Regions from separate parts of the Exiguobacterium sp. EF_C8 genome, predicted to be linked through region 2. Evidence: riboswitches for the same ligand, from Rfam matches in the RefSeq annotation. Region 2 holds a riboswitch; each other region holds the start of a gene.

The links. A riboswitch is a leader RNA that binds a small molecule or an ion and turns the genes downstream of it on or off. The one in region 2 is predicted to bind S-adenosylmethionine.
Region 1: linked by a shared signal. The riboswitch ahead of ACY2IG_RS15535 (Na+/H+ antiporter NhaC family protein) and the one ahead of ACY2IG_RS13255 (methionine ABC transporter ATP-binding protein) in region 2 are both predicted to bind S-adenosylmethionine.
Region 3: linked by a shared signal. The riboswitch ahead of ACY2IG_RS15000 (methionine ABC transporter ATP-binding protein) and the one ahead of ACY2IG_RS13255 (methionine ABC transporter ATP-binding protein) in region 2 are both predicted to bind S-adenosylmethionine.
Region 4: linked by a shared signal. The riboswitch ahead of ACY2IG_RS16310 (amino acid permease) and the one ahead of ACY2IG_RS13255 (methionine ABC transporter ATP-binding protein) in region 2 are both predicted to bind S-adenosylmethionine.

The regions. Positions count from the first base shown of each region.
Region 1 is NZ_CM143264.1:2,928,626-2,935,954, reverse strand. It holds gene ACY2IG_RS15540 (hypothetical protein) at 1-190, shown strand, start outside; gene ACY2IG_RS15535 (Na+/H+ antiporter NhaC family protein) at 230-1,540, opposite strand; SAM riboswitch class I at 1,622-1,726, opposite strand; gene ACY2IG_RS15530 (metal ABC transporter solute-binding protein, Zn/Mn family) at 1,796-2,803, opposite strand; gene ACY2IG_RS15525 (alpha/beta hydrolase) at 2,973-3,962, shown strand; gene ACY2IG_RS15520 (histidine phosphatase family protein) at 3,980-4,570, shown strand; gene ACY2IG_RS15515 (YwpF family protein) at 4,567-5,058, opposite strand; gene ACY2IG_RS15510 (hypothetical protein) at 5,200-5,526, shown strand; gene ACY2IG_RS15505 (nicotinate phosphoribosyltransferase) at 5,578-7,029, opposite strand; gene ACY2IG_RS15500 (cysteine hydrolase family protein) at 7,047-7,329, opposite strand, start outside.
Region 2 is NZ_CM143264.1:2,491,414-2,498,742, reverse strand. It holds gene ACY2IG_RS13265 (PLP-dependent cysteine synthase family protein) at 1-426, shown strand, start outside; gene ACY2IG_RS13260 (bifunctional cystathionine gamma-lyase/homocysteine desulfhydrase) at 419-1,585, shown strand; SAM riboswitch class I at 1,643-1,747, shown strand; gene ACY2IG_RS13255 (methionine ABC transporter ATP-binding protein) at 1,826-2,848, shown strand; gene ACY2IG_RS13250 (methionine ABC transporter permease) at 2,845-3,510, shown strand; gene ACY2IG_RS13245 (MetQ/NlpA family ABC transporter substrate-binding protein) at 3,543-4,370, shown strand; gene ACY2IG_RS13240 (MDR family MFS transporter) at 4,450-5,700, shown strand; gene sufC (Fe-S cluster assembly ATPase SufC) at 5,834-6,619, shown strand; gene sufD (Fe-S cluster assembly protein SufD) at 6,638-7,329, shown strand, end outside.
Region 3 is NZ_CM143264.1:2,847,978-2,855,306, forward strand. It holds gene ACY2IG_RS14995 (methionine ABC transporter permease) at 1-510, opposite strand, end outside; gene ACY2IG_RS15000 (methionine ABC transporter ATP-binding protein) at 500-1,528, opposite strand; SAM riboswitch class I at 1,615-1,718, opposite strand; SAM riboswitch class I at 1,968-2,069, shown strand; gene ACY2IG_RS15005 (alpha/beta hydrolase) at 2,137-2,895, shown strand; gene ACY2IG_RS15010 (thymidine kinase) at 2,979-3,593, opposite strand; gene ACY2IG_RS15015 (DedA family protein) at 3,777-4,427, shown strand; gene ACY2IG_RS15020 (type B 50S ribosomal protein L31) at 4,463-4,708, opposite strand; gene rho (transcription termination factor Rho) at 4,800-6,173, opposite strand; gene ACY2IG_RS15030 (C40 family peptidase) at 6,529-7,206, shown strand.
Region 4 is NZ_CM143264.1:3,089,046-3,096,374, forward strand. It holds gene mmuM (homocysteine S-methyltransferase) at 1-562, opposite strand, end outside; gene ACY2IG_RS16310 (amino acid permease) at 537-1,940, opposite strand; SAM riboswitch class I at 2,018-2,119, opposite strand; gene ACY2IG_RS16315 (ketopantoate reductase family protein) at 2,156-3,073, opposite strand; gene ACY2IG_RS16320 (GntR family transcriptional regulator) at 3,256-3,972, shown strand; gene gntK (gluconokinase) at 3,965-5,506, shown strand; gene ACY2IG_RS16330 (GntP family permease) at 5,531-6,877, shown strand; gene gnd (decarboxylating NADP(+)-dependent phosphogluconate dehydrogenase) at 6,898-7,329, shown strand, end outside.

The sequences.
Region 1 (7,329 bases), 440 kb from region 2:
TAAAAAGCTATCAAAGGGAGCTTGGCTTAGTATTAGTGCCTTGTTGGTCACGCAAGCAGTTAGCCTATTTTTCAGTGCACGAAAATCAGGACGTAATCCGTGGGTATGGGGAGGCGCGGGACTCCTTCAGTTTCCACTTCCAGCAATCGCGTATTTGATTTTAGAACGACAAGCGAAGCAGAAAAAATAATGAAACAGGTCCGATCACCATGATCGGACCTGTCGTTGGTTAAGAAGAGATTTTTTCCTGTTGAGCAACTGATTTTTTCGGACGTGGGAAACCAAAGATGATGGCAATCGATCCACAGACGAAGAGCAGGAACGGATAGAACAGATACGGAATCAGTTCTGGTGAAGCTGTCTTCGTCAACTCTGCTGCGATCAGCAGTTGTGCCCCATACGGAATGATGCCTTGAATACCACAAGAGAAGATATCAAGAATACTCGCTGATTTCTTGCGGTCGATTTCATACGTATCAGCGATTTCAGCCGCGAGTGGTCCAGCGACGAGAATCGAGATCGTATTGTTCGCCGTTGCGAGGTTCGTCGCACTGACGAGTGCTGCCATACTGAATTCAGCACCGCGACGCTGTGAAATCTTGCGCGTCAACGTCTCTTTCAAGTAGGCGATTCCGCCATTGAACGTGATCAAACTGACGAGACCACCCATGAGGAGTGTCAAGATTGAAATTTCTGCCATGCCCATCATTCCTTCAGACATCGAAAGGACGAACCCACTTAAGCCAAAGCTACCGTCGATCATACCGATGATTCCAGTGAGCAATGTGCCACCGACGAGAACAAGAATGACATTGACACCAAATAGTGCAAGGACGATGACGGCGAGATACGGAATTAATTTGTAGAACTCGAATGCTTTAGCTGCTGCCGCATCGCCAGAACCAGAAACGAACGCGAGTAAGATGACCGTTAAGACGGCAGCCGGGAGAACGATCATGAAGTTCGTCCGGAATTTATCGCGCATGTTCGTTTTTTGTGTCCGAACGGCAGCGATTGTCGTATCCGAGATGAACGACAAGTTATCACCGAACATCGAACCACCAACGACTGACGCTGCTGCGATCGCAACGTTGATACCTGTTGCTTCATGAATACCGAAGGCAATCGGTGCGAGAGCGGCAATCGTTCCTGTCGAGGTACCCATTGCCATCGAGATGAATGCTGCGATAACAAATATCCCACTCATCAGGAGTGAAGGAGGTAAGAACGTCAAAGCAGCATTGACAGTTGCTTCGATTGCGCCGATCGCTTCCGCTGTTCCAGAGAACGCACCGGCTAATAAGAAAATGAAGACCATGATCATGATATCAGGATTTCCGGCACCGGTTGCGATACGTTCGACCGTTTGATTGATCGATCCTTTCGTCATGATTGCAGCAAAGATCAACGCGATCAAAGCGGCGATCAGAATCGGAAATTTGTAAAAATCGTCATAGAAGATACCGGCTCCGATGAAGAGGACCAGGAATACGACGAGCGGAAGCAGTGCCCATTTGTTAGGCGTAATCGTTTCTTTCATTGTTGATACCTCATTTCTCAAAGATACAAAAAAAGACCCCTTCGCAAGAAAGAAGGAGGTCTTTATGAAATAAAGACGCTCTTCTTATCTCTCAAGCTTTCGCTTGCTGGATTTGGCACAGTACGAATCAAATCGTCCGCTGCCGAAACATCATTGGGCCAGTCCCTCCGTTTCTCGCGATAAAAAGAAGTCATTCAATTGTTGTAAAACACGTTTCTTACCGTACCGCATTGAGTAACGCGTGTCAACTGTACTTTACTGAAGTGCCTGTTCTAACGTCTGGACGTTTTCTTCCATCAATTTGAAATACGAGCTATTTTGTTGCGATTTCGTCACCGACTCGAGGTTATGGATCGTCACGGATTTAGCTCCGATTTCTTTTTGGATGACACGCGCAACCTTTGGTGAAACCGTTTCTTCGAACGCGACGTATTTCAAATCATGCATCCGCGCTTCTTTCACTAAAGCAGCCAGTTGCTTTTGTGACGGTTCATCGGAAGGGGAAATTCCGGCGATTGGAAGCTGCGTGAAACCATATCGTTCGGCGAGGTAACCGTAAGCGGCATGTGTGACGAGAAGTTCTTTTTTTGATCCGTCAGCGACGGCTTGCTTGAACTCTTTATCGAGTGCGTCAGCTTGCTGATCGAACGCTTTCAAGTTTTTTTCGAATGTTGCTTTGTCTTTTGGTACTTCTTTTGATAAGGCGACTGTGATAGAACGTGCCATTGCTTTGGCGTTGACAGGATCAAGCCAGACGTGTGGATCGTATTTTCCATGATCGTGTTCTTCCTCTTCGTGAGCATGTTCATCAGTTGCGTGATCATCGTGCCCTGCTTCTTCGTGCGCATGCTCAGTATGTCCCTCTTCTTCATGTGCGTGAAGCGTAGCATCCGATTCCAGCAAAGTGACATCCTTACTCGTCTCGACGAACCGGACGTCCGTGCCTTTTAGACTCTCTTGGATTTTTTTTGAATAGGGTTCAAGTGTCGTACCCGTCAAAAGGAAAAGGTCACCTTTGGCAATCTCAGTGAGTTGCTTTGACGTCGGTTCATAGGAGTGCGGATCTGCTCCAGGTGGGACGATCATCTTGACGTTGACTTGATTACCACCGATTTCACGGGCAATGGCAGCTGTTGCGAACGTCGATGTATAGATTTCCATCTTTTTATCATCTGAAGTCGATGAATCGGTGTTTGATCCACAAGCTGCGAGGATACTTGCGCTCGCGAATGCGACCGTTAAAGCAGGAATGATTTTTTTCATTATATGTTACCTCCGTTATTAAAACGTAATTATTCCGATTTGGACTTTTTCACTATAGCGGAACGTTTGAGAAGCGTCAAGTACGAATACCGAGACGTTCGACTTCTTTTAAAACGGGGTAAAAGGATAAAAAAGTGAAGGAATTGGTACGTCTTTTGGAGGTGATCAAGTGAAACGTGAAACTGCATGGCTAATGGGGGGAGCTGCATTACTAACGACGGCAGCTGCGGGAGCAAGTATCTGGAATAATTACGGTGCATTACTTCGGTGGACTGAACCCGCCTTGCCAATCACAGAAAAACAACTCGCACCGCGGACACTCACTTACAAACAAGTGGGAGACCGTACCTTACAACTCGATCTCTATTATCCGCCGGGGGAAGGACCGTTTCCGGTCGCGATCTACGCGCACGGTGGCGCATTCGTTCGTGGAGAGCGCGAGGATATGTTCTGTTTTAGCCCGATCGTTGATCGCCTGCTTGAACTTGGGGTTGCTGTTTGTAGTATCGATTATCGTCTGTTTGAAGAAGGGAGTTATTTTCCGGATAATCTCGAAGATGTACGGGATGCCTTATGCTTTTTGAACAAAGAAGCAGAAGATCTTCGCATTTTAAGAGGACGGATGATGGTATGGGGAGACTCAGCCGGAGCTGCACTCATGCTGACGACGGCACTTGCCCCATCTGCTTTCGTTGGTGAGTGCGATGAACGACACATGCCATTGATTAGTGGTGTCATTGCCTTATATCCACCGACGAATTTTTTATTGTTTACTTTCATTCAGACCTGGATCGCTCACATTAAGTTTTATAAAGGTGGACGGGAAGAATGGCGCAAGCTCATGACCCACGTTTCACCTGTGACGCATCTCTCGTCAGACGCCCCACCGATCATGCTCCTACATGGCAAAAAAGATCCAATCGTTCCGTTTTCCCAAGCTCTTCACTTCGTTGAAAAAGGAGCCGATGTCGGAGCTGATGTCCGTTTGTTTTCTTTTCCGAACGGTACCCACTCACTTGCTAGTTTTGCACAGACAGAAAATCCATTGAAAATTGAACGACTGCTCGAACGAATTGAACGCTTCACTTGTCAGGTGTTGTTATTGCCACCGCGACAACTTCCCGATGAAAAACATGATACAATCAGTCATATTTCTTGAATGAAGGAGACAGAGACATGACTGAAATTTGTTTAGTGCGACATGGTCAGACGGATTGGAACTTAAATGAACGAATCCAAGGAAGAGAAGATATCCCGTTGAATGCAACAGGAAAAAGACAAGCGGAACTCAGCGCCGCTTATCTAGCCAATGAAAAGTGGGATGTCTTGCTAGCAAGCCCGTTGTCTCGCGCTGTTGAGACAGCAGAAATCATCGGACGTGCGGTCGGATTGACGATCACAGCGACCGATGACCGACTCGTCGAGCGTGAATTTGGTGCTGCTTCCGGTGAACCGGTTGCGTCGATTTATGAAGCTGTTCAAGCGAACGATACGAAACGTGTTCCGGGTCTTGAAACGGAACAAGCGATTCAGGATCGCGTATTCGAAGTATTACAGGAAGTGACACGAACGTATGAGGGGAAACGAATCTTAATCGTCTGTCACTCGCATACGATCAAAGCAGCCTTATCGTCGATTGATGAGACATTCAGTTACCGGACACCTTTGAAAAATGCATGTGCGAATTATATCCAATATACGGACCACTATACGATTGATCGAATCAATGTAGCGGATCACATCACGGACGAAGTCGAAAAACCTTAAGAAATCGGTGTTTCTGGATGTTCTGCTAGATACTGTTTAAATGTTTCTTTAGCGATACTCGTGATATGTGCACCGCGTTTTGAACGACGATCCTTGTATTCTTGGACGAGTTCCTCACCAGCGAATCCATCCTCAACGACTTCACGTAAGATCGATTCGGATAAATCATTCTTCATCATGACCATCTTACCAGTGAAGACATAGGAGACGTGTTCGCTTAAGGCAGTCCGTTCAAGAGGCGTGACGATCATCGCGGCAGGGTCATTATCGGGTCGTGAGATCGTGATTTCAATCAAAGCACGTAAATGTTTTGTGAACAATTCATCGACGATCGGCTGATCGCTCGAAGGAACGACGATTTCTGCGACCCATTGTGCCGTTTGTTCGGTACTGACCGTTAGTCCGTCTTGAATGGCGACGGGAATCGTCGTATCACGTCCTGACTCGTCCATTAAAATGCGCAATGTGCATAATTTAAAGGTTTTCATGAAAAAATGCCCTCCCTTGATCGCTTACGATTTTTCTACAGTATACCGTGAGGAATGGGGGACGGGAAACTTTTCCTGACGAAATTCGTGTGAACTATGTTTAAATAAGACTAGATATTACTAACAGGAGGATCGTTCATTATGCCGCAAGTACTCATTGGAATATTAGGAATCCTGGGTATTGTCTTACTTGCCCACCATATCATCATGTATTGGCATGCTGAACCGACAGACCGCCCGACGCTTGCATATCGCATTGCGCTCCTGATTGCCTGTTTGCTACTCATTAGTGGAAGTGATCATTTAATCAGTATTTTTTACGCGGATTCCTTAGCAGAATTCGGTCAACGCATAACGTATATCGTCTTCATCGGAGGTGCGCTTGGTTTCGCGTGGTACTTTCGTAAGAAGATGGAACAAGCGCCAACAGAAATGACACCTGTCGGAAACGAAGCAGGATTAACATGAGAAAAGCGCCGTTCATCCTGAGGGAGGAAGAACGGCGCTTGTTTGTGCGTCTTATTTTAAACCACTCGCGAGTCGTGTTTCCCGAATCATGTCGAGTTTGAGTTTCCAGAGACGGTCACTGAATGTGACGGCATAAATCTCTGGCAAACGGAGACGTTTGTACTCCTCCCAAAGACGACCAATCTGCGTTTCATGGAAGTGACGGATCTCTTCAATCGTTGGAACTGTATAGATTAGCTCTCCATCTTTGAAGATCGGTTCAAGCAAGCGTTCGACCTTGAACTGCTCCACACGGTTACGGAACGATGGGTCCCGGACGTCGATGAGATCGACGGCTTCAAGTGTCGATGGATCCTCATCCATCAACGTCACGTAATCCCCTTTAAACTTATCCGTCACCGGATCGATGATGCGATAGACTTCCTTGATGTGTGGTGTCGTCGTCTTGGCTTTTGACGAGGACACTTTGATGACAGGCGTGAGTTCGCCGTCTACTTCACGTGCGACCAGTTTATAGACCATTCCGAGAGCGGGTTGCTCGTAAGCTGTAATACCACGTGTTCCGACGAGGAACGTATTCGCTTGGGCGCCTTGGATGCGCAAATCTTGGATGACGTACTCATCGAGATCCCCTGACAAGACGATGTCGACTTCTGGGAAGCCGGCTTCGTCAAGCATGTTACGAGCACGTTTTGACAAATAAGATAAGTCACCAGAATCGATCCGGATTCCGCGCAGTTTATGTCCTTTGGCTTGGAGTTCCTTTGCGACCGTGATGGCATTCGGCAGACCACTCTTGAGTGTGTCATACGTATCGACGAGTAACGTCGATTGATCCGGATAGTGAGAAGCAAATGTCCGGAATGCTGTTAGTTCATCATCATGGAATTGAATGTCGGCATGTTCCATCGTTCCGCCACATGGGATTCCGAAATCGCGTCCTGCTGAAGCAAGACTTGTGACGTCAAAACCAGCGAGGTACGAAGCACGCGTTCCGAAGTAAGCAGCATCGATGCCTTGCGCACGTCGGGCACCGGCTTCAAGAAACTTCGCACGGGGTGCCGATTGACGAATGCGTGCGTATTTCGTCGCGATGAGTGATTCATGGTTCGCGATGTTCAAAATCGCGGTCTGTAAGAGTTTCGCTTCAAAAATTCGTGCCTCGATCCGAATCAATGGTTCGTTCGGGAAGACGATCTCACCTTCTTTGACACTGGAAATCGAACCGTTGAACTTGAATTGACGCAGTTCATCCTTGAATTCATCTGGGAAGCCGATCATCTCTTGCAAGTACGTGATGTCTTCTTCCGTGAAACGGAGTGTTTGAATGTACTCGATGATGTTCTCAAGACCCGCAAAGACGACATACCCTCCTGCAAACGGATTCGAACGGTAGTAGACATCGAAGACGGCACGTTCATTGTGACGTCCTTCTTTCCAGTAGATATACATCCACCGTGGTAAGTATAGATCGGTATGGAGTGCAAGATTACGTTGTAACATAACGGACAAATCCCTTCTTATTCGCCGACGACTTCTGCGCCGATCGATTGTTTAAAGTGTGTAAGCGCCCAGTCGTGACCCGTCGCGTTAAAGCTTGCGACCGCATCGGCATGGACGACGATATGATATCCGAGATTGTAGGCATCAACAGCTGTATGAAGGACACAGATGTCCGTACAGACGCCAACGAGGTGGACTTCGCGGATACCACGTTCACGCAAGCGTAAATCAAGGTCCGTCCCGGCGAACGCACTGTAACGCGTCTTATCAATGACGTGATCAGCGACACGTGCCATGGCT
Region 2 (7,329 bases):
CATATCGACTGGTTCGTTGCCGGTTGTGGTTCAGGTGGTACGTTCGCCGGAACAGCGGACTTCTTAAAACAACGTCTCGGTACAAAAGCAGCAATCGTCGAACCGGAAGGCTCCGTCTTGAACGGTGGTCCAGCCGGTCCGCATAAGACAGAAGGTATCGGTACAGCGAAATGGCCAAGCCTCGTTCCGCATGAACTCGTTGATGAGATTCATACGATTTCTGACCGTGATGCATTTGACGCGGTTCATACACTCGCTGCTCGCGAAGGATTACTCGTCGGTAGCTCAGCAGGGGCAGCGCTCGTTGCTGCGCTTGATATCGCAAAGCGTCACCCCGGCAGTACGATCGTCACCGTCTTCGCAGACAGTGCCGAACGCTATTTAAGCCAACAAATCTTTGAAAAGGTGGACGAAACTCATGCGTAAGAAGACAGCATTGATTCATGGAGGAACAGGTGTCGATCGGGCAACAGGAGCCGTTACACCTCCAATCTATCAAACAAGCACATACAAGCAAGATAAAATCGGTCAACTTAAGGACGGATACGAATACTCACGGACAGCGAACCCGACACGGACGAGCATCGAACGATTGATTGCGGATCTTGAAGGCGGCGCACGTGGTTTTGCGTTCGGTTCTGGGATGGCAGCGATTCATGCCGTCTTCCACTTGCTTGAGTCTGGCGACCACATCGTCATGACAGATGATGTCTACGGTGGTACGTTCCGCTTGATGCAACGCGTCTTACCGAAGTTCAACATTCAAGTGACATTCGTCGATACGACGGACCTTGCAGCAACGGAAGCAGCGATCCAAGACAACACGAAGATCGTCTACGTCGAAACACCGACGAACCCGTTGTTGAAAGTAACGGACATCGCAGCGATCGCAACGATCGCCAAACGTCACGATCTTAAACTCGTCGTCGACAACACGTTCGCGACACCATATCATCAACAACCACTCGCGCTCGGTGCAGACATCGTCTTGCACAGTGCGACGAAATACATCGGCGGACACTCGGACGTCGTCGCTGGACTTGTCGTCGTCAAAGATGATGCGCTCGGCGAAGAGATGCACTTCATCCAAAACTCGACAGGCGGCGTGCTTGGACCGCAAGACAGCTTCTTGCTCGTCCGTGGTCTTCGTACACTCGGTATCCGGATGGATGCGATCGAAGAGACAGCCCATGATCTCGTTGCGTTCTTGCAAGCGCAAGACATCGTCTCGAACATCTTCTACCCAGGACTTGCATCGCATCCTGGTCACGACATCCAAGCGAAACAAGCGACTGGATTTGGTGGGATGATCAGCTTTGATGTCGGTTCAGCAGCGAACGCAGAAAAACTCGTCGAGGCGACACATTTCTTCACACTTGCTGAGAGTCTTGGTGCCGTCGAGAGCCTGATTTCGGTTCCGGCACGGATGACGCACGCGTCGATCCCAGCAGAACGTCGCGCAGAACTCGGCATCACGGACGGTCTCGTCCGGATTTCAGTTGGACTTGAGGATGCGGAGGATTTGAAAGAAGACTTAACGCGTGCTTTCACGTTCCTCGAAAAAGTTTCTGAAAAAACTGTTTGACAACAAAAATAACCCCTGCTAATATTCAGAATATATTCTACAAACTTAATACCGAAACTCTTATCAAGAGTGGTGGAGGGACTGGCCCGATGAAACCCGGCAACCGCGGATCTAATCCGAAGTGGTGCTAATTCCAGCAGACAAAAGTCTGGGAGATGAGAGCAAATGGTTTTGTGTACTGAAAAGTGCGCGCGTTTGCTCTAAAACGCGCGCACTTTTTTTATTTTAGGAGGGACAGTTGTGATTCGTTTACAAGACGTAGGAAAGATTTATCGCTCAAAGCGCGGAGCGGTCGAAGCCGTCGCGAATGTCGATCTGACAATCGAGCGCGGTGAAATTTTTGGAATAATCGGTTATTCCGGAGCAGGGAAATCGACCTTGATCCGATTGCTGAATATGCTTGAGGCACCGACGAGTGGTTCGATCCAAATCGATGGTGTCGAAATGACATCGCTGAAACCTAGAGAATTACGGGGCGTCCGCAAGAATGTCTCGATGGTCTTCCAGCACTTCAACTTACTTTGGTCACGAACAGTTGAAGAGAACATCATGTTCCCACTCGAACTTGGTGGCTTTCCGAAGGCACGCCGCAAGGAACGGGTCGCGGAACTGATCCAACTCGTTGGTTTGGATGGACGCGAAAAAGCCTATCCGTCGCAATTATCCGGTGGTCAAAAGCAACGTGTCGGTATCGCTCGGGCACTGGCATCGAACCCGGACGTTCTCTTATGTGACGAGGCAACAAGTGCACTCGATCCGAAGACGACGGACTCGATTCTTGAGTTACTCGTCGACATCAATGAAAAATTGAAACTGACGATCGTCTTGATCACACACGAGATGCACGTCATTCAAAAAATCTGTCACCGGGTCGCCGTCATGGAGGCCGGTAAAATCGTCGAACAAGGACCGGTCGCAGAAGTCTTCCGTCATCCGAAGCAAGCGATGACGAAGGAATTCGTCAAACAATTGACGTCGCCATCGGAAAACGAGTTGACGTTCGCGAAACTCCGCGAACGCTACCCAACCGGAAAAATCGTTCAGTTGACATTCGTCGGATCGACGGCGGAAAGTCCGATCCTCGCGGAAGTCATGAAGGATTCACCCGTCCTGTTCAATATCATCGGCGGAAACGTCGGTCAATCACAGGAAGGGGCGCTCGGTACGCTGTTCATTCAGTTAATCGGGGAAACAGAAGCAACACAAGCGGTCATCACGAAGCTTCAAGCCAGTGATGTTGAAGTGGAGGTGGATCACCGATGATTTCATTCTTTGACAACCTAGACTGGGACATGGTGTGGGAAGCGACAGGCAGTACGATCTATATGACGGCAGTCGCTGGTCTTTCGACATTCGTTCTCGGTTTGATCATTGGTTTATTATTGTTTGCGACAAATGAAGAATTGTTGTTCAAAAATCGGGCGTTTTATTCGATCTTGAGCTTGATCGTTAACGTCTTCCGTTCGATTCCGTTCATCATCTTACTGATCTTATTGATTCCATTTACGAAAGCAGTCGTCGGTTCGTTCCTCGGACCAACAGCAGCATTACCGGCACTGATTTTAGGAGCCGCACCGTTCTACGGTCGGATGGTTGAACTCGCACTTCGCGAAGTCGATAAAGGTGTCATCGAGGCAGCTGAATCGATGGGCGCGACGAAGTTCCAAATCATCTACAAAGTCTTAATCCCAGAAGCATTGCCTGCTATCGTTTCTGGTATCACGGTTACACTCGTTGCACTTGTCGGTTACACGGCAATGGCCGGAGTAGTCGGCGGAGGTGGACTCGGGGACATGGCCTTCATCGAAGGATTCCAGCGTTCTCAAAACGATGTCATCGTCATTGCGACACTCTTAATCTTAGCAATCGTCTTCGTCATCCAAATCATTGGGGACTTACTGATCCGAGCAATCGATAAACGTTAATTCAAATTTTATTCATATTGGAGGAATCATTCATGAAAGTTTGGAAAAAATTCGTAGGTACTGCCGCTGTATCCGTTTTAGCAATCAGTCTTGCTGCTTGTGGCGAAAAATCATCAGGAAGCGACAACAAGACACTCGTCATCGGTGCTTCAAACGTACCGCACGCTGAGATTCTCGAGCACGTTAAAAAGGAATATGAAGCAAAAGGCTACAAACTTGAAATCAAGAAATTCCAAGATTATGTGCTTCCGAACAAAGCGCTCGCTGAAAAAGAACTCGACGCGAACTACTTCCAGCATGTGCCGTATCTCGAGCAACAAGAGAAAGAAAACAAATCGTATAAGTTTGCGAACGCAGGTGGCGTCCACGTTGAACCACTCGGTATCTATTCGAAGAAATACAAGTCACTCGATAAGTTGCCAAACGGTGCAACGATCTTAACGAGCTCAAACGTCGCGGAACGCGGTCGAGTCTTGACGTTCCTTCAAAACGAAGGATTAATCAAACTCAAAGACGGTAAAACGACAGACGCGCAACTCGGTGACATCGCGGAGAACCCGAAGAAACTCAAGTTCAAGACGAACATCGAAGCATCGCTTCTTCCGCAAGCTTACAAAAACAATGAAGGCGACGCAGTCCTCATCAACACGAACTATGCGATCGATAACGGTTTGAACCCGTTGAAAGACGCGATCGCGTCAGAAGATGAGTCTTCACCATACGTCAACATCATCGTTACACGTGATGGTGATGAAAAAGACAAGCGTGTCACAGCACTTCTTGACGTTCTACACGAAAAGAAAAACCAAGATTGGATTCTCGACAAGTACAAAGGTGCGGTCGTTCCAGTCAGCAAATAAGTTCACCGAAGCCGGCATCCTTCCTATATAATGGAAGGATGCTTTTCATTTGTCTGAAACAGGGGTTAGGGGGAATCATATGCAACGCATACGTCAACTGCATCCGTTGACACTCGGGGTCTTGTTCGGGACGTTTTTCTCACGTCTCGGAACGTTCATTACGATGCCGTTTTTCGCTATCTACATGACGACCGTTCTGAAGTTTGATCCGGTCGATGTCGGCTGGGTTCTCAGTATTTCGGCGATCGCCAGTCTCGTTATGAGTTTCATCGGCGGTACATTGTCGGACCGGTATGGTCGCCGGACGATGATGCTTGCCGGAACGATCGGGTTCGCGATCGTCTTCATCGCACTCGCGCAAGTCGAGACGTTCTGGGCATTCTTCATCCTCAGTGCCTTGAACGGAGTCTGTCGTTCGATTTTCGAACCATCCGCTCGTGCCTTGATCAGTGATACGACGGACGAAGCAAATCGGTTATTCGTCTTCAACATTCGTTACGCGATGATCAACATCGCAGCTGCGATCGGACCAGGAATTGCCTTACTGCTGAGTGCGGGGAATACGTCCGCAACGTTTTACATCACGGCGTTCGTCTATATGGCATACGGGGTGATGATTGGATTCTTATTTAAACGTCATCCAATCACTGAGACACATGGTGGCAAGAAGGTCTCATTCGGAGCGACGGTTCGTCTGTTGCGGACGGATATCGCCTTTACGCTGGCACTCGCCGGCATCATCTTCGGGGTCTTCGGCTACAGTCAGTTCAATTCGACCTTGCCGCAATTCTTGACTGAGACGTCACTCCTTGAAGGCGGGAAGACACTCTATGCGATCTTAATCACGATCAATGCGATCACCGTCTTGATCGTGCAGTATCCGATCATGAAGTTCGGCGTCAAGACGTCACCGCTCGTTTCGATCACGACCGGGATTGCGACTGTTGCGATCGGACTGTTCGTCATGGGGAATGCAAACGCGATCTGGTGGATGATCGTCGCGATGTTCATCTTCACGTGCGGGGAAGTGATGATGTTCACGATGACCGACATCTTGACTGATCGCTTTGCGAAGCCGGAATTAAGGGGCAGTTATTTCGGGGCAATGGGCTTGACGTCGATCGGACAATCAATCGGTCCAATTGCCGGCGGACATTTATTAAGTTTATATGGAGCGGACCGTCCGTTACCGATTTTCGGGATTTTAGCGGGCTTGACATTATTCGGAATACCACTGCTCCTACTGTCACAACGGATTCATCAGACTTCGACGATCGAGGAACTGGAGGAACCGGTGAAACTTTCGAATGATTCTCAACAAAACGCATGATTTTGAGAAAAAACAACGAGCGATGACGCTTGAATAATACGCCATGTTTCTTTAAGATTAGAATGATACTAAATTAGTAACGCTCGTGTTCTGAATCGTCAGTCACGAAATGAATAGATGGAGGGATTCTAACATGAAGGCTTCACACTTGAAGATTGAAGATCTACACGTCGCGATCGACGGCAAGGAAATCTTGAAAGGCGTCAACTTGGAAATCAAAGGCGGGGAAATCCACGCGGTCATGGGACCAAACGGGACAGGTAAATCAACACTCGCATCAGCATTGATGGGTCACCCATCGTACGAAGTGACATCTGGTTCAGTCACACTCGACGGCGAAGACGTCCTCGACATGGAAGTCGATGAACGCGCACAAGCAGGTATGTTCCTCGCAATGCAGTACCCAAGCGAAATCAGTGGTGTTACGAACTCAGACTTCCTTCGTTCAGCGATCAACTCGCGTCGTGAAGAAGGCGATGAAATCTCACTCATGAAATTCATCCGTGAACTTGATTCACAAATGGGTCTTCTCGAGATGCCTTCAGAAATGGCACACCGTTACCTCAACGAAGGTTTCTCTGGTGGAGAAAAGAAACGTAACGAAATTCTTCAGATGATGATGCTTAAACCAGCAATCGCGATTCTCGATGAAATCGATTCAGGTCTTGATATCGATGCACTTAAAGTCGTTGCAAAAGGTGTCAACGAAATGCGCTCACCTGAATTCGGCTGCTTGATCATCACGCACTATCAACGTCTCTTGAACTATATCGAGCCAGACTTCATCCACATCATGATGGGCGGAAAAATCGTCATGTCTGGCGGTAAAGAACTCGCACACCGTCTCGAAGCAGAAGGTTATGACTGGGTTAAAAAAGAACTCGGCATCGAAGACGTCGAAATCGAAACAAAAGCGTAAGACGAGGGAGGAAGCATGATGACTGTAGAACTGAATCTTGCAGTAAATCGCGAGGCAGTGGCAGAACGTGCGACTCGCTTAGGGGAACCATCTTGGATGGTCGCAAAGCGTCAAGACGCGCTTGATCTTGCCCCAACGCTCGCATTGCCAAAAGTAGAAAAAATCAAGATCGAAGGCTGGAACTTCACAGAAGGTACGACGGAACTTGAAACCGTCACTGGTCTTTCTTCAGATATCGAAGCATTGATCGGCGAAAACCGTGATCACATGCTCGTCACGCGTAACGGACAACTCGTCCACGCGCAAAACAGTGAAGCGGCGAACGGCGTCATCTTCACGACGCTCGAAGACGCATTAAAACAACACCCGGAACTCGTCGAGAAGTACTTCATGACTGAAGGTGTTCAAGTCAACGAAGATCGTCTTGCGGCATTAAACGCAGCACTTCGTAACGGCGGTACGTTCCTTTATGTACCAAAAGGCGTCAAGCTGTCTGTACCGATGCAAGCAATCTACACGCTTGAGCAATCAGGCGCTGCCCTTTACCATCACGCAATCATCGTTGCAGATGCTGACAGCGAATTGACGTATATCGAAAACTTCGTCTCTTACGGTGACGAAGCGCATAACGTCAACGTCGTCACAGAAGTATTCGTCGAAGACAACGCAAAAGTTCTCTTTGGTGGTGTAGATACACTATCTAAGGGTGC
Region 3 (7,329 bases), 360 kb from region 2:
ACCGCCACCACCGATGGCGCCTGCCATCGCCGACGCCCCGATCAAGCCGACTGTTGCAATCGTTAAATTAAGGATTAGTGAACCGAGTGCTTCCGGCAGAAGGAAGCGGAAAATCGTTTGGAATGGCGTCGCCCCCATCGCTTCTGCTGCCTCAAGGACGCCTTTATCGACTTCAAGTAACGAGCTCTCGATCAGACGCGCCATGTACGGTGCGGCGTAAAAGACGAGCGGGACGATGGCGGCTTCGGTTCCGATCGACGTCTGGACGATCAACCGTGTCAACGGGATGATCGCAACAAGTAAGATGATGAACGGAATTGAACGGAAGATATTGACGATACTGTTGAAGAATGTGAACAGCGGGACGTTCTCGAGCAATGCCCCTTTCCGGGTGACGACGAGCAGGATGCCGAGTGGTAAACCGATCAAAGTCGAAAATAATAACGACACTGACACCATCGTCATCGTCTGCAAAAATGCTGTCCAGATATCACTGTAGTTAACTAGCATCAGCAAGCACCTCCTCGACGGTCACCTGTGCCTGATCGATGTACTGTAAGGCCCGTTTTACTTCGATTGTTTCACCGATCAGTTCAACAAGTAATGTACCGAACGGTGTTTCCTGTAACTCCGTGATGCTACCGTGCAGGATGTTGACATCGACGTCGAAGCGTTTTGCGACTTGCGATAAGAGTGGTTGCCCGGTGTGATGTCCGAGAAAATGAATCTTATAGATCGGATGCGCATTCCGTGACTCGATCAACTGACGAATTGATGCCGGAATTTCATCATGCATGACGGAGCGGACGAAGTTTTTCGCTGTCTCGGTCTGCGGATTCGAAAAGACATCAAAGACTGTTCCTGACTCGATCAGCTTCCCAGCTTCGATGACGGCGACCCGGTCACAAATCTCCCGGATGACGCCCATCTCATGGGTGATCAAGAGAATGGTGATCCCGTATTCCGCATTGATGCGTTTTAATAACTGGAGAATATGATGTGTCGTCTGAGGATCGAGTGCTGACGTCGCTTCGTCACATAAGAGCACGGATGGTTGCGTCGCTAGTGCCCGGGCGATGCCGACACGTTGCTTTTGTCCGCCGGATAATTGATCCGGGTAATGATCCGCCTTGTCCGCGAGATCGACGAATTCGAGTAATTCCGTCACCCGGCGACGAATCTCGTCTTTCTTGATACCTGCGAGAACGAGTGGTTTCGCAACGTTCGTAAAGACCGTGTTTGCATTCAATAGATTGAAGTGTTGAAAGATCATCCCGATCCGCTGTTTCGCTTGGCGTAATTTTTTTGGTGATAGTTGTGTTAAATCCTCCCCGTCGACCGTCACTGTTCCTGACGTCGGTCGTTCTAACAGGTTGACGCAGCGGAGCAATGAACTTTTCCCGGCACCGCTAAAGCCGATGACACCGAAGATTTCGCCTTTCTCGATCGTCAGGTCGACACCGTCGAGTGCTGCGATCGTCTGATCCTTCGTGACGTACGTTTTTTTGACTTGATGAAATGCAATCATTCCGTTTTCCCCCTTCATTCAACAAAAAAGGTCCCTTCTTGAGAAACAAGAAGAGACCTGGATCCGCACAGTGGCAGAATCCACTCCACTCATCTCTCAGACATCTGTCTGATGGAATTGGCACAGTGCTCATAATGAGTCTGTTGCCGAGGTTTCGTAGGGCCAGTCCCTCCACCTCTCTGGATAAGTATTGCGGTATGAAATTCGTATGTGTGTTGTTGCGTTGTTGCTTATGTCGTAAAACTAATTTTTACATTACGGGTCGAACCTTTAAAAGTCAACCAACTTTGCAAAAATAATCCATTTGGCGCATATCGATTGAGTCATAAGTTATGAGTTAGCTGAAAGAACAAATCACGATTCGTCCAGAACGATTTGACAAGGCATTTTCGGTCGTGCTACCATCGTTTCAATGATTAATCCGACAATTCCAATATGATATTTATCAAGAGTGAACGAGAGACCTGGCTCTATGACTTCACGGCAACCTGCAATCTGTAAGGTGCTCCGACCAGCAAAGCGCGGCTTTGGATGATACGGTGAAAAACTCGTGGGCGTCCAAGCAATGACGTTGACGAGTTTTTTTCACGAATGGAGGAAAAATAGTAATGATGAACTATCCTGTATTGACTGGTGCTGAAGCATTTTATCTTCAAGGTGGACCGATCGGCATTTTAATCTGTCATGGTTTTAATGCGACCCCGCAAAGTGTTCGGGATGTCGGTGAGGCATTTGCTGCTAAAGGATTCACTGTCTATGCTCCACGTTTGCGTGGTCACGGGACGAACGTCCGTGAGTTCGAACAATCGACTGCTCGATGTTGGAAGCAGAGCCTGCAAGACGGCTATGCACGTTTACAAGAAACATGCGATCAAGTCTTCGTCATCGGTCAATCAATGGGCGCGACGCTCGCACTATCGCTCGCCGCTGACGGGATTCCATTTTCAGGCATCATTACGATCAATGCCGCTCTCTCCGTTCCGTCTTATGAAGCACTGTCGTTTGAAGATGGTCCACAATACCTACCTGAAGGGGCACCGGATATCAAACGGTCTGCTTTCGAAATCATCTATGACCTCGTTCCGAGTCGTTGTGCATTCGAACTCGTCCGCTTGATGGATGAGACGAAAGGACGCCTTGGATCAATCCTTCTACCGACATTGATTCTTTACTCGGCGACCGATCACGTCGTTCCGCCGTCGAGCTCGGATTATCTGCATCAGCATATCGGGACGAATGATAAACGAAGCTACTGTCTCCTCAACTCGTACCACGTCGCGACCCTCGATCATGATCAGGATTTGATCGTGCGTGAGACGATTCGTTTCATCGAACGCTCGAGCCGTTTCTCACAAGAAACGGGATAATAAAAAAAACAGCTATTCGTCTTCACTTAGAAGCGAACAGCTGTTACATCAAAGGACGACCATCATCGGTTCGTCTTTTTTGTTTATCCTTTTTGGTGTTGCATCGTTTGGAGCGGCTTCGGCTTTCCTGGCACTTCATGGCAGTGGCGGCACCGTGGCTCATACGATTCTGAAGCGCCGACTAAAATGATCGGATCATCATAGTTCGCTGGTTTTCCATCAATCAAACGTTGTGTCCGGGAAGCCGGATCGCCACATGAGAGACAGATCGCCTGAAGTTTTGTCACAAATTCTGCGCGCGCCAGTAATTCCGGCATCTTGCCAAATGGCTCTGCCCGGAAATCCTGATCGAGTCCTGCACAAATGACGCGTTTTCCGTCTTGCGCAAGTGCTTCGATGACTTGAACGATCTCATCATCAAAGAATTGAACTTCATCAATTCCGACAATTTGTGTTTCTTGCGCTACTGCTGCATAGAGATCACGACTCGTCGCCATTGGAATCGCCACGACGGAATTTCCGATGTGAGAGACGACATGCTCTTCATGGTACCGGTCATCGATTGCCGGCTTGAATACTTGAACGGGCAGTTTGCCGTACTGTGCCCGTCTGACACGACGAATCAACTCTTCCGATTTCCCGGAAAACATACTGCCACAAATTACTTCGATCCAGCCGTACTGATTTATTACATGCATCATCGTCCGACACCGTCCTCTAAAAATAGTCACTTTAACGAGTATAGCTCGAAACGGTATTGAGAAAAAGGGTTGACTTCCGGAAATCAAAATTCATTTTTTCTTTACCTAGAATTTTTGTCCTTTCATTCCAACCTTCATCCATTTCCTGTACACTAAAGAAGAAGATTCTCGCGAAAGAAGGTGTCCCCGATTCATCATCTCTTACATGACATTCTGCACCAATATGGCGCCCTTGGTCTTTCCGTCCTTCTCGCAGGTGGTATCGTGGGATTGCCGGTTCCTGATGAGACCTTGCTCGTCCTGTCCGGTTTTTGGATGCATCAAGGCAATCTACCGCTGTTCGGTACGATTCTTGCCGCTTACGCTGGCAGTTGCATTGGAATGACGATTAGCTACGTGCTGGGCTTAAAACTCGGCATGCCCCTGTTGCATCGCGTCGGACCAAAGATGCGCATCTCAGAAAAACACATTCTCTCCGCTGAAGCCGGATTTCGTCGTTACGGCAAATCGGTCTTGATCATCGGTTACTACATACCTGGTCTTCGCCAACTCTCTGCCTTTTTTGCAGGTGTTTCAAAAATGCCGTTTCGCATTTTTGCGAGTTACGCGTATACAGGTGCTTTGATTTGGGTCAGTGTGTTCTTGGGCGCCGGCTACTTTGTTGGTCGTCATATCTCGTTCCATAAAATCGTCGACTACATCTTGGCACATCCAGATGCTATGCCGTACTTGATCGGGATCGTCGGCGGGATTGCTTTCTCGTTCGTCTTAAAGACGTACCTTACGTACCGTTCGCAATTCAGTCTATACAAAAACAGCCTGCTTCCGTAATGGAGGCAGGCTGTTTTTTAAGAACCGGCAAGTAATTACTTGCGGCCGTATTTTTTGTTGAAGCGATCGACACGACCATCTGCCGCGTTGAACTTTTGACGACCTGTGTAGAATGGGTGCGAGTCTGAAGACACATCCACACGGATGAGTGGGTACTCGTTACCATCTTCCCAAGTGATCGTTTCGTTCGAAGAACGAGTAGAACCGCTTAAGAATTTGTACTCAGTCGTTGAATCCATAAATACTACTTTGTTGTAGTTAGGGTGAATTCCTTGTTTCATGGTTGATTTCTCTCCTTCCGCCCTGGTCCATTTGCTGAGCCAGAGTAAGTTACCTTCCTATACTAAACGATTTTTTTACGCGTCGCAATAGTTATTTTTCCGTCGTCGTTTCCTTCTTGACGGTACGCGGTTTAGCAGGTGCACGTCGGACCGTCTTCTTCTTTTCTTTCTCAAGTTCAGCAAAAAATTCTTCATTATTTTTCGTGTCGCGAATCTTACGCAGGAACGTATCGACGAACTCGTTCGACTCGTTCATCGTCCGACGAATCGTCCAGAGCACATCGAGTTGCTCTTTCGGAAGCAAGAGTTCTTCCTTCCGCGTACCTGATTTGCGAATGTCGATTGCCGGGAAGATTCGGCGTTCCGACAGCTTACGATCGAGATGTAGCTCCATGTTTCCTGTTCCTTTGAATTCCTCATAGATGACGTCATCCATGCGGGATCCCGTCTCGACGAGTGCCGTCGCAAGAATTGTCAAACTGCCACCATGTTCGATGTTTCGCGCCGCACCAAAGAACCGTTTTGGTTTGTGGAACGCTGCTGGGTCAATCCCCCCTGAAAGCGTCCGTCCGCTTTGCGGCACTGTTAAGTTATACGCACGAGTCAAACGCGTGATCGAATCCATCAAGATGACGACATCTTTTTTATGTTCGACAAGTCGCATCGCCCGTTCAAGGACAAGTTCAGAAATCCGCACATGGTTGTCCGGTGTTTCGTCGAACGTTGAACTGACGACGTCTGCTCCCGGAACTGAACGCTCGATGTCAGTTACCTCCTCTGGTCGCTCATCGATCAATAGAATGATCAGCTCGACATCCGGATGATTCTCTTGAATCGAGTTCGCGATTTCTTTGAGGAGTGACGTCTTCCCTGCTTTTGGTGGTGCGACGATCAAACCGCGTTGTCCAAACCCAACCGGTGCAATCATATCCATGACACGAACCGATAAATGACGCGGCTCTGTCTCAAGACGCATTAAACGATCCGGATAGATCGGTGTCAGCGCCGGGAAGAACAAACGGTTACGCGCTGTATCCGGTGCTTCGCCGTTGACGGCTTCCACACTAAGTAACCCTTGGAAACGTTCGTTTTCCTTCGGTGGGCGTACTTTACCTGTGACGACATCACCATTACGTAGATTGAAGCGTCGGATTTGAGAAGCGGCGATATAGATATCTTCAGAGGATTGGGAATAATTGATAGGGCGAAGGAAGCCGAAGCCACCATCGTTTTGCATTTGTGGATTACCAGGGATGACTTCAAGTACCCCTTCGAGGAAATAAAGACCTGTTGATTCCGCCTGTGCTTTTAGAATCTTGAACATCAACTCACGCTTACGGGCTTCCCGATATTGCGGGACATTCTTCGTCTTTGCGATTTCATATAATTCTTTTAATGTCAGCTGGCTCAATTGAGCCAAAGTATAGGAACGTTCAGATTTATCTTTTTTATCAGTTGTTGGCATGTTTTTCACCTATTCTTTATAAATTCAACTGCATTCAGCATACTTCCATACATACATCAGGAGGTATGTAATTTCTTTCGTGAACTAAAGGTATCATATTTTTTTAAATTCGTCGTCAACAATCCTTTGCGTTTCTTACTTTGTAATATTCAAGGATATTATTTCAGTTATGTTACAAAAGCATCTATTTTGTCTTCTAACTGAAAAAACGTTTTTAAGGGCGCGCATGCTAAGATATTCCTGCAGACAAAATTCTTACACAGTTGTAAGGTTCACTGCTTAATTACACACTTAATGATTTCATCATATAACTTACGGACGCAACACACTACATTAAAACGGAGGAATTCTTAACATGAAACGTTTTCTAGCATCGATCGCGACAGCAGCCTTAGTGGTTTCAGGTTTCACATCAGTGGGTACAGGTAAAGTTGAAGCAGCAACAGTCACGAAAGTCAAGATCACGGACAACGGTCTTCGTGTTCGGACAGCTCCTTCTACGAAAGCAAGCATCGTCGGGAAAGTCAACGCTGGTCAAGTCTTTACATACAAAGGCAAATCAGGCAGCTGGACAAAAATCTCATACGGCGGTAAAACACGTTATGTCTTCTCACAATACACAAAGACATACAAATCATCTTCAAGCGCTAAAAAATCAACGAGCACATCTTCTAAACGGACGAAAATCCTGAACGAAGCAGCGAAACATAAAGGTACACCATACGTATGGGGCGGAACGACGACTCGTGGATTCGACTGCTCTGGTTTCACAAGCTACGTTTACAAGAAAGCGGCTGGTAAAACATTGCCACGTACGTCTTCTTCACAATATTCTTCTTCTAAGAAAGTCAGCGTTTCAAGCGTACAACCAGGAGATCTTGTCTTCTTCTCACACGGTAGCGGCATTCAACACGTCGGGATCGCAACAAGTAAGTCAAGCATGGTTAACTCAGAAACAGGTGGCGTTAAATACTCAAGCTTCAAATCAGGGTACTGGGGTTCACGCCTTGTCGGCGCAGGATCTTACCTTTAATTCATCATCTCAAAGCGGTTGAGCATTGGCTCGATCGCTTTTTTTCATCTCATTCAATTCATAAGAAGGAAATAGGATGCATGTCTTCATCACAGGTGCTTCAAGAGGTCTTAGTCGTGAATT
Region 4 (7,329 bases), 600 kb from region 2:
AAGCAGATACTTCCGGGAACGCTTCGAGAATCCCGAACAACACGACAGCTTCCTCAAGCGACGGAATCGTCTCGAATGCCAGCAGATCAGCCCCCGCTTCAATCAATGCTTCGATGCGCGGTCTGTGGAAGGCTTCTAGCACATCTGCTGACACACCATAATGACCGCGATACTCAGAACCATCTGCTAAGTAGGCACCATAAGGACCAACTGATCCCGCGATCAATGCGGCACTCTTTCCGCTACGCGTCCGTGCATCTTGCGCTAAGGTAACCGTTTGTCGAATTAACGCTTGTGCTTCCTCGGTCGTGATGTGACGTTGCTTGAATCCTTCGATACTTGCTTGATAGCTTGAGGTGATCGCAACATCGGCGCCTACTTCAAAGTAATCGTGATGGACACGCTCAATCTGTTCCGGTGCTTCGATTAAGAGGCGTGCTGACCAGAGTGGATCGTTCAGGTCGAATCCCTTTTGTTCGAGTTCAGTCGCAAGCGCACCATCTAAAATTAGGAAAGGAACTTCCTGTAATCGTTGATCAACTGGATTTTTGATTCGGGACATCTTCAACACTCCGTTTCTGAGAAGAATTCGTGAACGCATGAACGACATAACAGATCACGATGAATGGGATACCGCAATACAAGGCGACTCGTTGCGTCGGATCAAATCCGATACCAATCAGGGAAATCAAACAGACGACGAAAGCGGCGATCGGTACCAATGGAAAGAGTGGTGTACGATAGACCAATTCGTCGACCGTATGCCCTTCGCGGAGGAATTGTTTCCGGAAGCGATACTGCGCAACGCTGATACTCATCCAGACGACGACGACAGCAAGGCCGGAAATCGAGACGAGCGCAATATAGACACTTCCTGCTGCATAGATGCTAGACAGCAAAGCAAGTCCTCCGCCAAGCATGCTGAACAATACAGCTCGAAGTGGAACCCCACTTGGCGTCACCTGGGCGAAGAAGCGCGGAATCATGCGTTCGTTCGCAAGCGACCAAAGCATCCGGGAGGCAGCGTAAAGCCCAGAGTTCGCTGCCGACAAGATCGCTGTCAGAATGACGAAGTTCATCACGTCTGCCGCATACGGAATTCCGATTCGTTCGAACACCGCAACGAACGGACTTTCGAGCACGCCCTTCCCTTCCGTTGGCAATAAGACGGCTAATACGATGATCGTACCGACGAAAAAGAGGACGAGTCGCAAAATCGTTGTTCGGATCGCAAGCGGAATCGTCCGCTTCGGATCGACCGCTTCACCCGCTGCGACGCCGATCAATTCCGTTCCTGAGTAAGCAAAGTTCACAGCAAGCATCGTCATGAAGATCGCAAATGCTCCATTTGGAAACAATCCTCCTTCCGTTAAGGAAGAAAAGAATGGTGCTGGGCTACCATCTTGTAATGGGATGAAGCCAACGATGGCTCCCGCACCAAGTAAAATGAAAGCAATGATCGTTACGACCTTAATGGCGGAGAACCAAAACTCGACTTCAGCAAATACGCGGACCTTCAAGACGTTGATACCAAGGATCATCGCAGCGAATAATGCACTGAACACCCAGACTGGAATCGACGGGAACCAACGTTGCATTAAAATGCCTGCTGCCGTGAATTCTGAACCAAGGGCGACCGTCCACGTCAGCCAGTAGAGCCAGGCCACCGTATAACCGGTACCGGGTCCGATATACTTCGTTGCGTACTTATGGAATGATCCGGTTTCCGGCATGTGTACAGCGAGTTCGCCAAGACTTAGCATGACTAAGTAGACGACGACGGCTCCGATCAAATACGACAAAATCGTTCCGACACGTCCCGCTTGTTCCAACGTATAACCTGTACTTAAAAATAATCCTGTTCCAATGACGCCTCCTAACGACAGCATGATCAGATGACGTGATTCCATCTTGCGTCGAAACGCTCCGCTCGTTTTCATGAATCCATTTCCTCCTCGTTCCCCCTATTTCAAACAAAAAACGCATCCTCACGGATGCGTCGGTCGACAATTCGGAAATCTTATCGATCGGGTGCAGCACCCGCAGGAATTAGCACAGTATCTTTCGACCTGTTGCTGAGGTTTCATAGGGCCAGTCCCTCCACCTCTCTGGATAAGTATGTAATTGTTCCTAACCATATCAGAATGCAGATAATTCAGTCAACAGGCATTTCCCGATTTTTTTGATAGATCCATAAATTAGATTCAATCAGTTGAAGATGACGTGAAGAGCGTGTTTCGAGCAACGTACTAAAGAAATGTTTCACTTCGACGGGCTGACCCTTTTCCATGTCCCGTAACATTGACGATTTCATCGTGTCTTCCATTGCATGCATCTGCTTCAGCAAGACCGCTTCTACATCGTCATTAAAGACTGCGCCTTGTTCTTCCATCGCTTGCTTCGCTTCCTTCATGACGTCTTGAATCATCTGATGACCAATTGGGTCCTTGCGAATTGGACCGATGGCAGAGCGAAATAGTGTCGTCACGCCCGCAAATGTCGAAATGAAGAGGTACTTTTGCCACATGTCATCCATGATATGCATCGAGTACGCCATCAGTGCCTTCGCTTTCGCAAAACGTGTTGCAATCTCCTCTAAACGCGCTGTTGGTTTACCGGTTCGTGAACCAAACAATAGCCGATGCGACGGGCTTGTCTGTACAATACGCCCTTCTGCATCAAGCGTCGATTCAATGAAGCAAAGCCCGCCCAGTACTCGATCTTCTCCGAAGACTTCTGTTAACCGTCGTATATGCTGCATGCCGTTCAACAAAGGAATGATGTACGTCTCGCTCGAAACAAATGGCGCAAGATCCTGTAGGACATCATCCAAGTGATAGGCTTTCGTCGAAAGTAAGACGACATCAAATGTGTGATTCAGTCGCATGTCTCGTGTCACTAACTGAGGCGTGATCATAACATCACCATGAGGACTAGTGATCTGTAACCCTGTCTTTTGTAATTGTTCATAGCGCTTCGGACGAACAAGGAATGTCACCTGTTCCCCTTGCTCAGCAAGACGTCCCCCGAAATAACCTCCAACTGCTCCGGCACCTACGACTAAAACATGCATATGCATTACCTCCTTTTTAACTAATCGATTCGTTACTTACTCCTTCACCCTAACATATCGGAAACCATTTTCCTGATTCCTGCTTGAATCACTAAAATGTAAGTTAAGCGTTTGCATTTTAGAAAAAAACGTTTATACTAACTTGTATACAAGTATACTCACTTTAGAAATCAGGTGATTCCATGTCAGAACTGTTATACCCCTTGAAGTGGTTAGCAAAAGCTTCCGCTGGAGATCGTGTCGCACACGAGCTACGGATGCGCATCATTTCAGGAAATATTGAAAGCGGTACCATTTTATCCGAAAACAAATTAGCCTCTGATTTTTCAGTCAGTCGCTCGCCCGTCCGTGATGCGTTAAAGGTCCTTGCAGCCGAACAGTTGATTCGTCTCGAACGAATGGGGGCGGTCGTCGTCGGTTTATCCGAGCGCGACATTCAAGAAATCTATGATGTCCGGTTACTCATCGAAACGTTCGTCTTCGAGCGACTTGTTAAGGTCGAACGGGCAGAACTCGTCCGTGAACTCAGCAAAATTCTCGAAATGATGAAGGTTGCCGTCAAATATAAGGATGCTGATGAATTCTCTTTCCAAGACGTACTGTTTCATGAAACAATCATCCGCTCGATTGATCATGGGTATGTCAGCATGATTTGGCAAAATCTCAAACCAGTCATGGAAAGTTTCATCCTCCTATCGATGCGGGTACGATTCGAGGAAGACATCGAAGACTTTGAACGCATCCTCGCGAACCATGCCTTGTATATCGAAGCGATCGAGACAGGAGATCGTGAACGGATGGTTGCTTCCTTACATCAGAACTTTGATGATGTTCAGGAAGTCGAAGATCTCTGGAAAACGCAACAAATGATGTCGAAAGGAGTCGATTCACATGACTGAATACATGTTAGGCGTCGATATCGGAACGACGAGTACGAAAGCAGTCTTATTTACGACAAAAGGAGAGGTCATCGGACAAACGAACGTCGGTTACCCACTCCACACACCGAACCGTTCGACGGCGGAACAGGATCCGGAAGAAATTTTTGATGCCGTACTCGAATCCATCCGCTTGATCACAAAACGTCATCCGAGCATGCCACCGAAGTTCGTCGCGTTCAGTAGTGCCATGCACAGTTTGATTGCGATGGACGCACAACATCAACCGTTGACTGCCTGCATCACATGGGCGGACAGTCGGAGTGAAGCATGGTCGAACAAGATTAAGGAACAATATGGTCTCTCGATCTATCACCGGACCGGGACACCGATTCATCCGATGTCACCGCTTAGCAAAATCAGTTGGCTCGTCGAAGATCGTCCGGAGCTCCACGCTCAAACGAAAAAGTATGTCGGGATCAAGGAGTTCGTGTTCCAAAGACTGTTCGGAACATATGTCATCGACCACTCTCTCGCTTCAGCAACTGGTCTCTTTAATATTCATGAATTAGGTTGGGATACGGGCGCACTGCATGTCGCGGGTATCGATGCAAGCTATTTATCGGAACCCGTACCGACAACGACGTCATGTACCGGACTTAATACTGATTACGCACGACAAATGGGACTATCCGTCGATACGCCGTTCTTAGTCGGTGCCAGTGATGGTGTCCTCTCCAATTTAGGTGTCAACGCGATTCGCAAAGGGGAAATCGCGATCACGATCGGAACGAGCGGTGCCATCCGAACGATCATTGATCGTCCACAAACGGATGAAAAAGGACGAACGTTCTGTTACGCACTGACCGAGGACCACTGGGTCATCGGCGGCCCCGTCAATAACGGAGGAATGGTCTTACGGTGGATTCGTGACGAACTCGCTTCAGCAGAAGTCGAGACAGCAAAACGCCTCGGCATCGATCCGTATGCTGTCCTGACGAAGATTGCCGAACGCGTCCGCCCGGGGTCCGACGGTCTGTTGTTCCATCCTTACTTGTCCGGTGAACGAGCACCGCTATGGAATCCGGACGTCAGCGGTTCATTCTTCGGTTTGACGCTCTCACACAAAAAAGAGCACATGATCCGGGCAGCACTAGAAGGCGTCATCTACAATCTGTATACCGTCTTCCTCGCACTCGTCGAATGCATGGATGGTCCTGTGACGCGGATTCAGGCAACCGGTGGATTTGCCCGGTCTGAAGTCTGGCGCCAAATGATTGCGGACATCTTTGAGTCGGAAGTCGTCATTCCGGAAAGTTTCGAAAGTTCATGTCTTGGCGCTTGTATTCTCGGACTGTATGCGACAGGGGAAATCGATTCGTTCGAAGTCGTATCCAAGATGATTGGGGAAACACATCGCCATGTACCAAATGAAGAAGCGATGCATGAATATCGTCAGCTTTTACCGATTTTCATTAGTCTAGCGCGGACATTATCCGAAGACCACAAACGAATTGCTATGTATCAACGGAGCTTGATTCAAGAGGAAAACTAACTTAATCTTTTGGGGGAAGTCATCATGCCTTTAGTCATCGTAGGAATTGGGATCGTCGCATTGCTCGTTCTCATCATGGGGTTAAAATTAAATACGTTCGTTTCACTCATCATCGTTTCCTTTGGCGTTGCACTATTACTCGGTATGCCGCTCGATCAGATCGTCAAGACGATCGAAGCCGGTATCGGAGGAACACTCGGTCACCTAGCTCTGATCTTTGGTCTTGGTGCGATGCTTGGAAAGCTAATCGCTGACGCCGGGGGGGCGCAGCGAATCGCGATGACGCTTGTCGCACGATTCGGGGAAAAGAACATCCAATGGGCGGTCGTCGTTGCTTCGTTCATCATCGGAATCGCACTCTTCTTCGAAGTCGGACTCGTTCTGTTGATTCCAATCGTCTTTGCGATTTCACGCCAGCTCCGCGTCTCGATCTTATATCTTGGGATCCCAATGGTCGCAGCACTGTCTGTCACGCACGGCTTCTTACCACCTCACCCAGGTCCGACCGTCATCGCAGGGGAGTATAAAGCCAATATCGGGGAAGTCTTATTGTATGGTTTCATCGTTGCTGTTCCGACAGTCATCATTGCTGGTCCTGTTTTTACGAAGATCGCGAAACGACTCGTACCTGGATCGTTTACACGCACAGGAAACATCGCGTCACTCGGGGAACAAAAAGAATTTGATTTAGACGAGACGCCAGGTTTCGGTATTAGTGTCTTCACTGCGATGCTACCGGTCCTCTTGATGTCGGTCGCAACGATCTTCACGCTTTTACAAGAAACACTCGGCTTGGGTGAGAGTAGCGTCATCTCGGCGATCGAGTTCATCGGGAACGCCTCGACGGCGATGTTGATTTCGTTACTCGTCGCGGTCTACACGATGGGGATCGCCCGTAAGATTCCGATGCAAACGGTCATGGAATCTTGTACGACGGCCATCGCCCAAATCGGGATGATGCTATTGATCATCGGTGGTGGCGGTGCCTTCAAACAAGTCTTGATTGACGGCGGCGTCGGTACATTCGTCGCACAATTATTTGAAGGATCGGCGTTATCTCCGATTCTGCTCGCTTGGTTGATCGCTGCGATTCTGCGAATCTCACTTGGTTCTGCAACAGTCGCTGCCCTTTCGACAGCAGGTCTCGTCATTCCGTTACTGGAGCAATCCGACGTCAACTTAGCGCTCGTCGTCCTTGCGACTGGTGCGGGTAGTCTGATCGCTTCACACGTCAATGATGCGGGCTTCTGGATGTTTAAAGAATATTTCGGATTATCATTAAAAGAAACGTTTGCGACATGGACTGTGCTTGAGACGATCATTTCCGTTTGTGGACTTGGGTTCGTTCTTCTCCTCAGCCTCGTCGTCTAAGAAAAGGAGTCGTTCTACTTATGCAACATTCTATCGGAGTCATCGGGCTTGGCGTCATGGGACGCAACCTAGCACTGAATATGGCGAGTCATCAAGAAGAAGTCGCCATCTATAACTACACACGTGATTTAACGGACGATCTCGTCGCACACGATGAGGGATTACCACTTCATCCATACTACGATGTCGAAGCATTCGTACAGTCACTCGCCCGTCCGCGTAAAATCTTCATGATGGTCACGGCCGGCAGCGCGATCGATTCAGTCATCGAATCGTTACTTCCACATCTCGAAACAGGCGACATCATCATGGATGGTGGGAATTCCCACTTCCTTGATACGGAACGTCGCTTCGACGAACTCCAACGACACGGCATCGAATACATCGGCGTCGGTGTATCGGGTGGTGAAGTCGGTGCACGGACCGGTCCTGCGATCATGCCGGGTGGATCG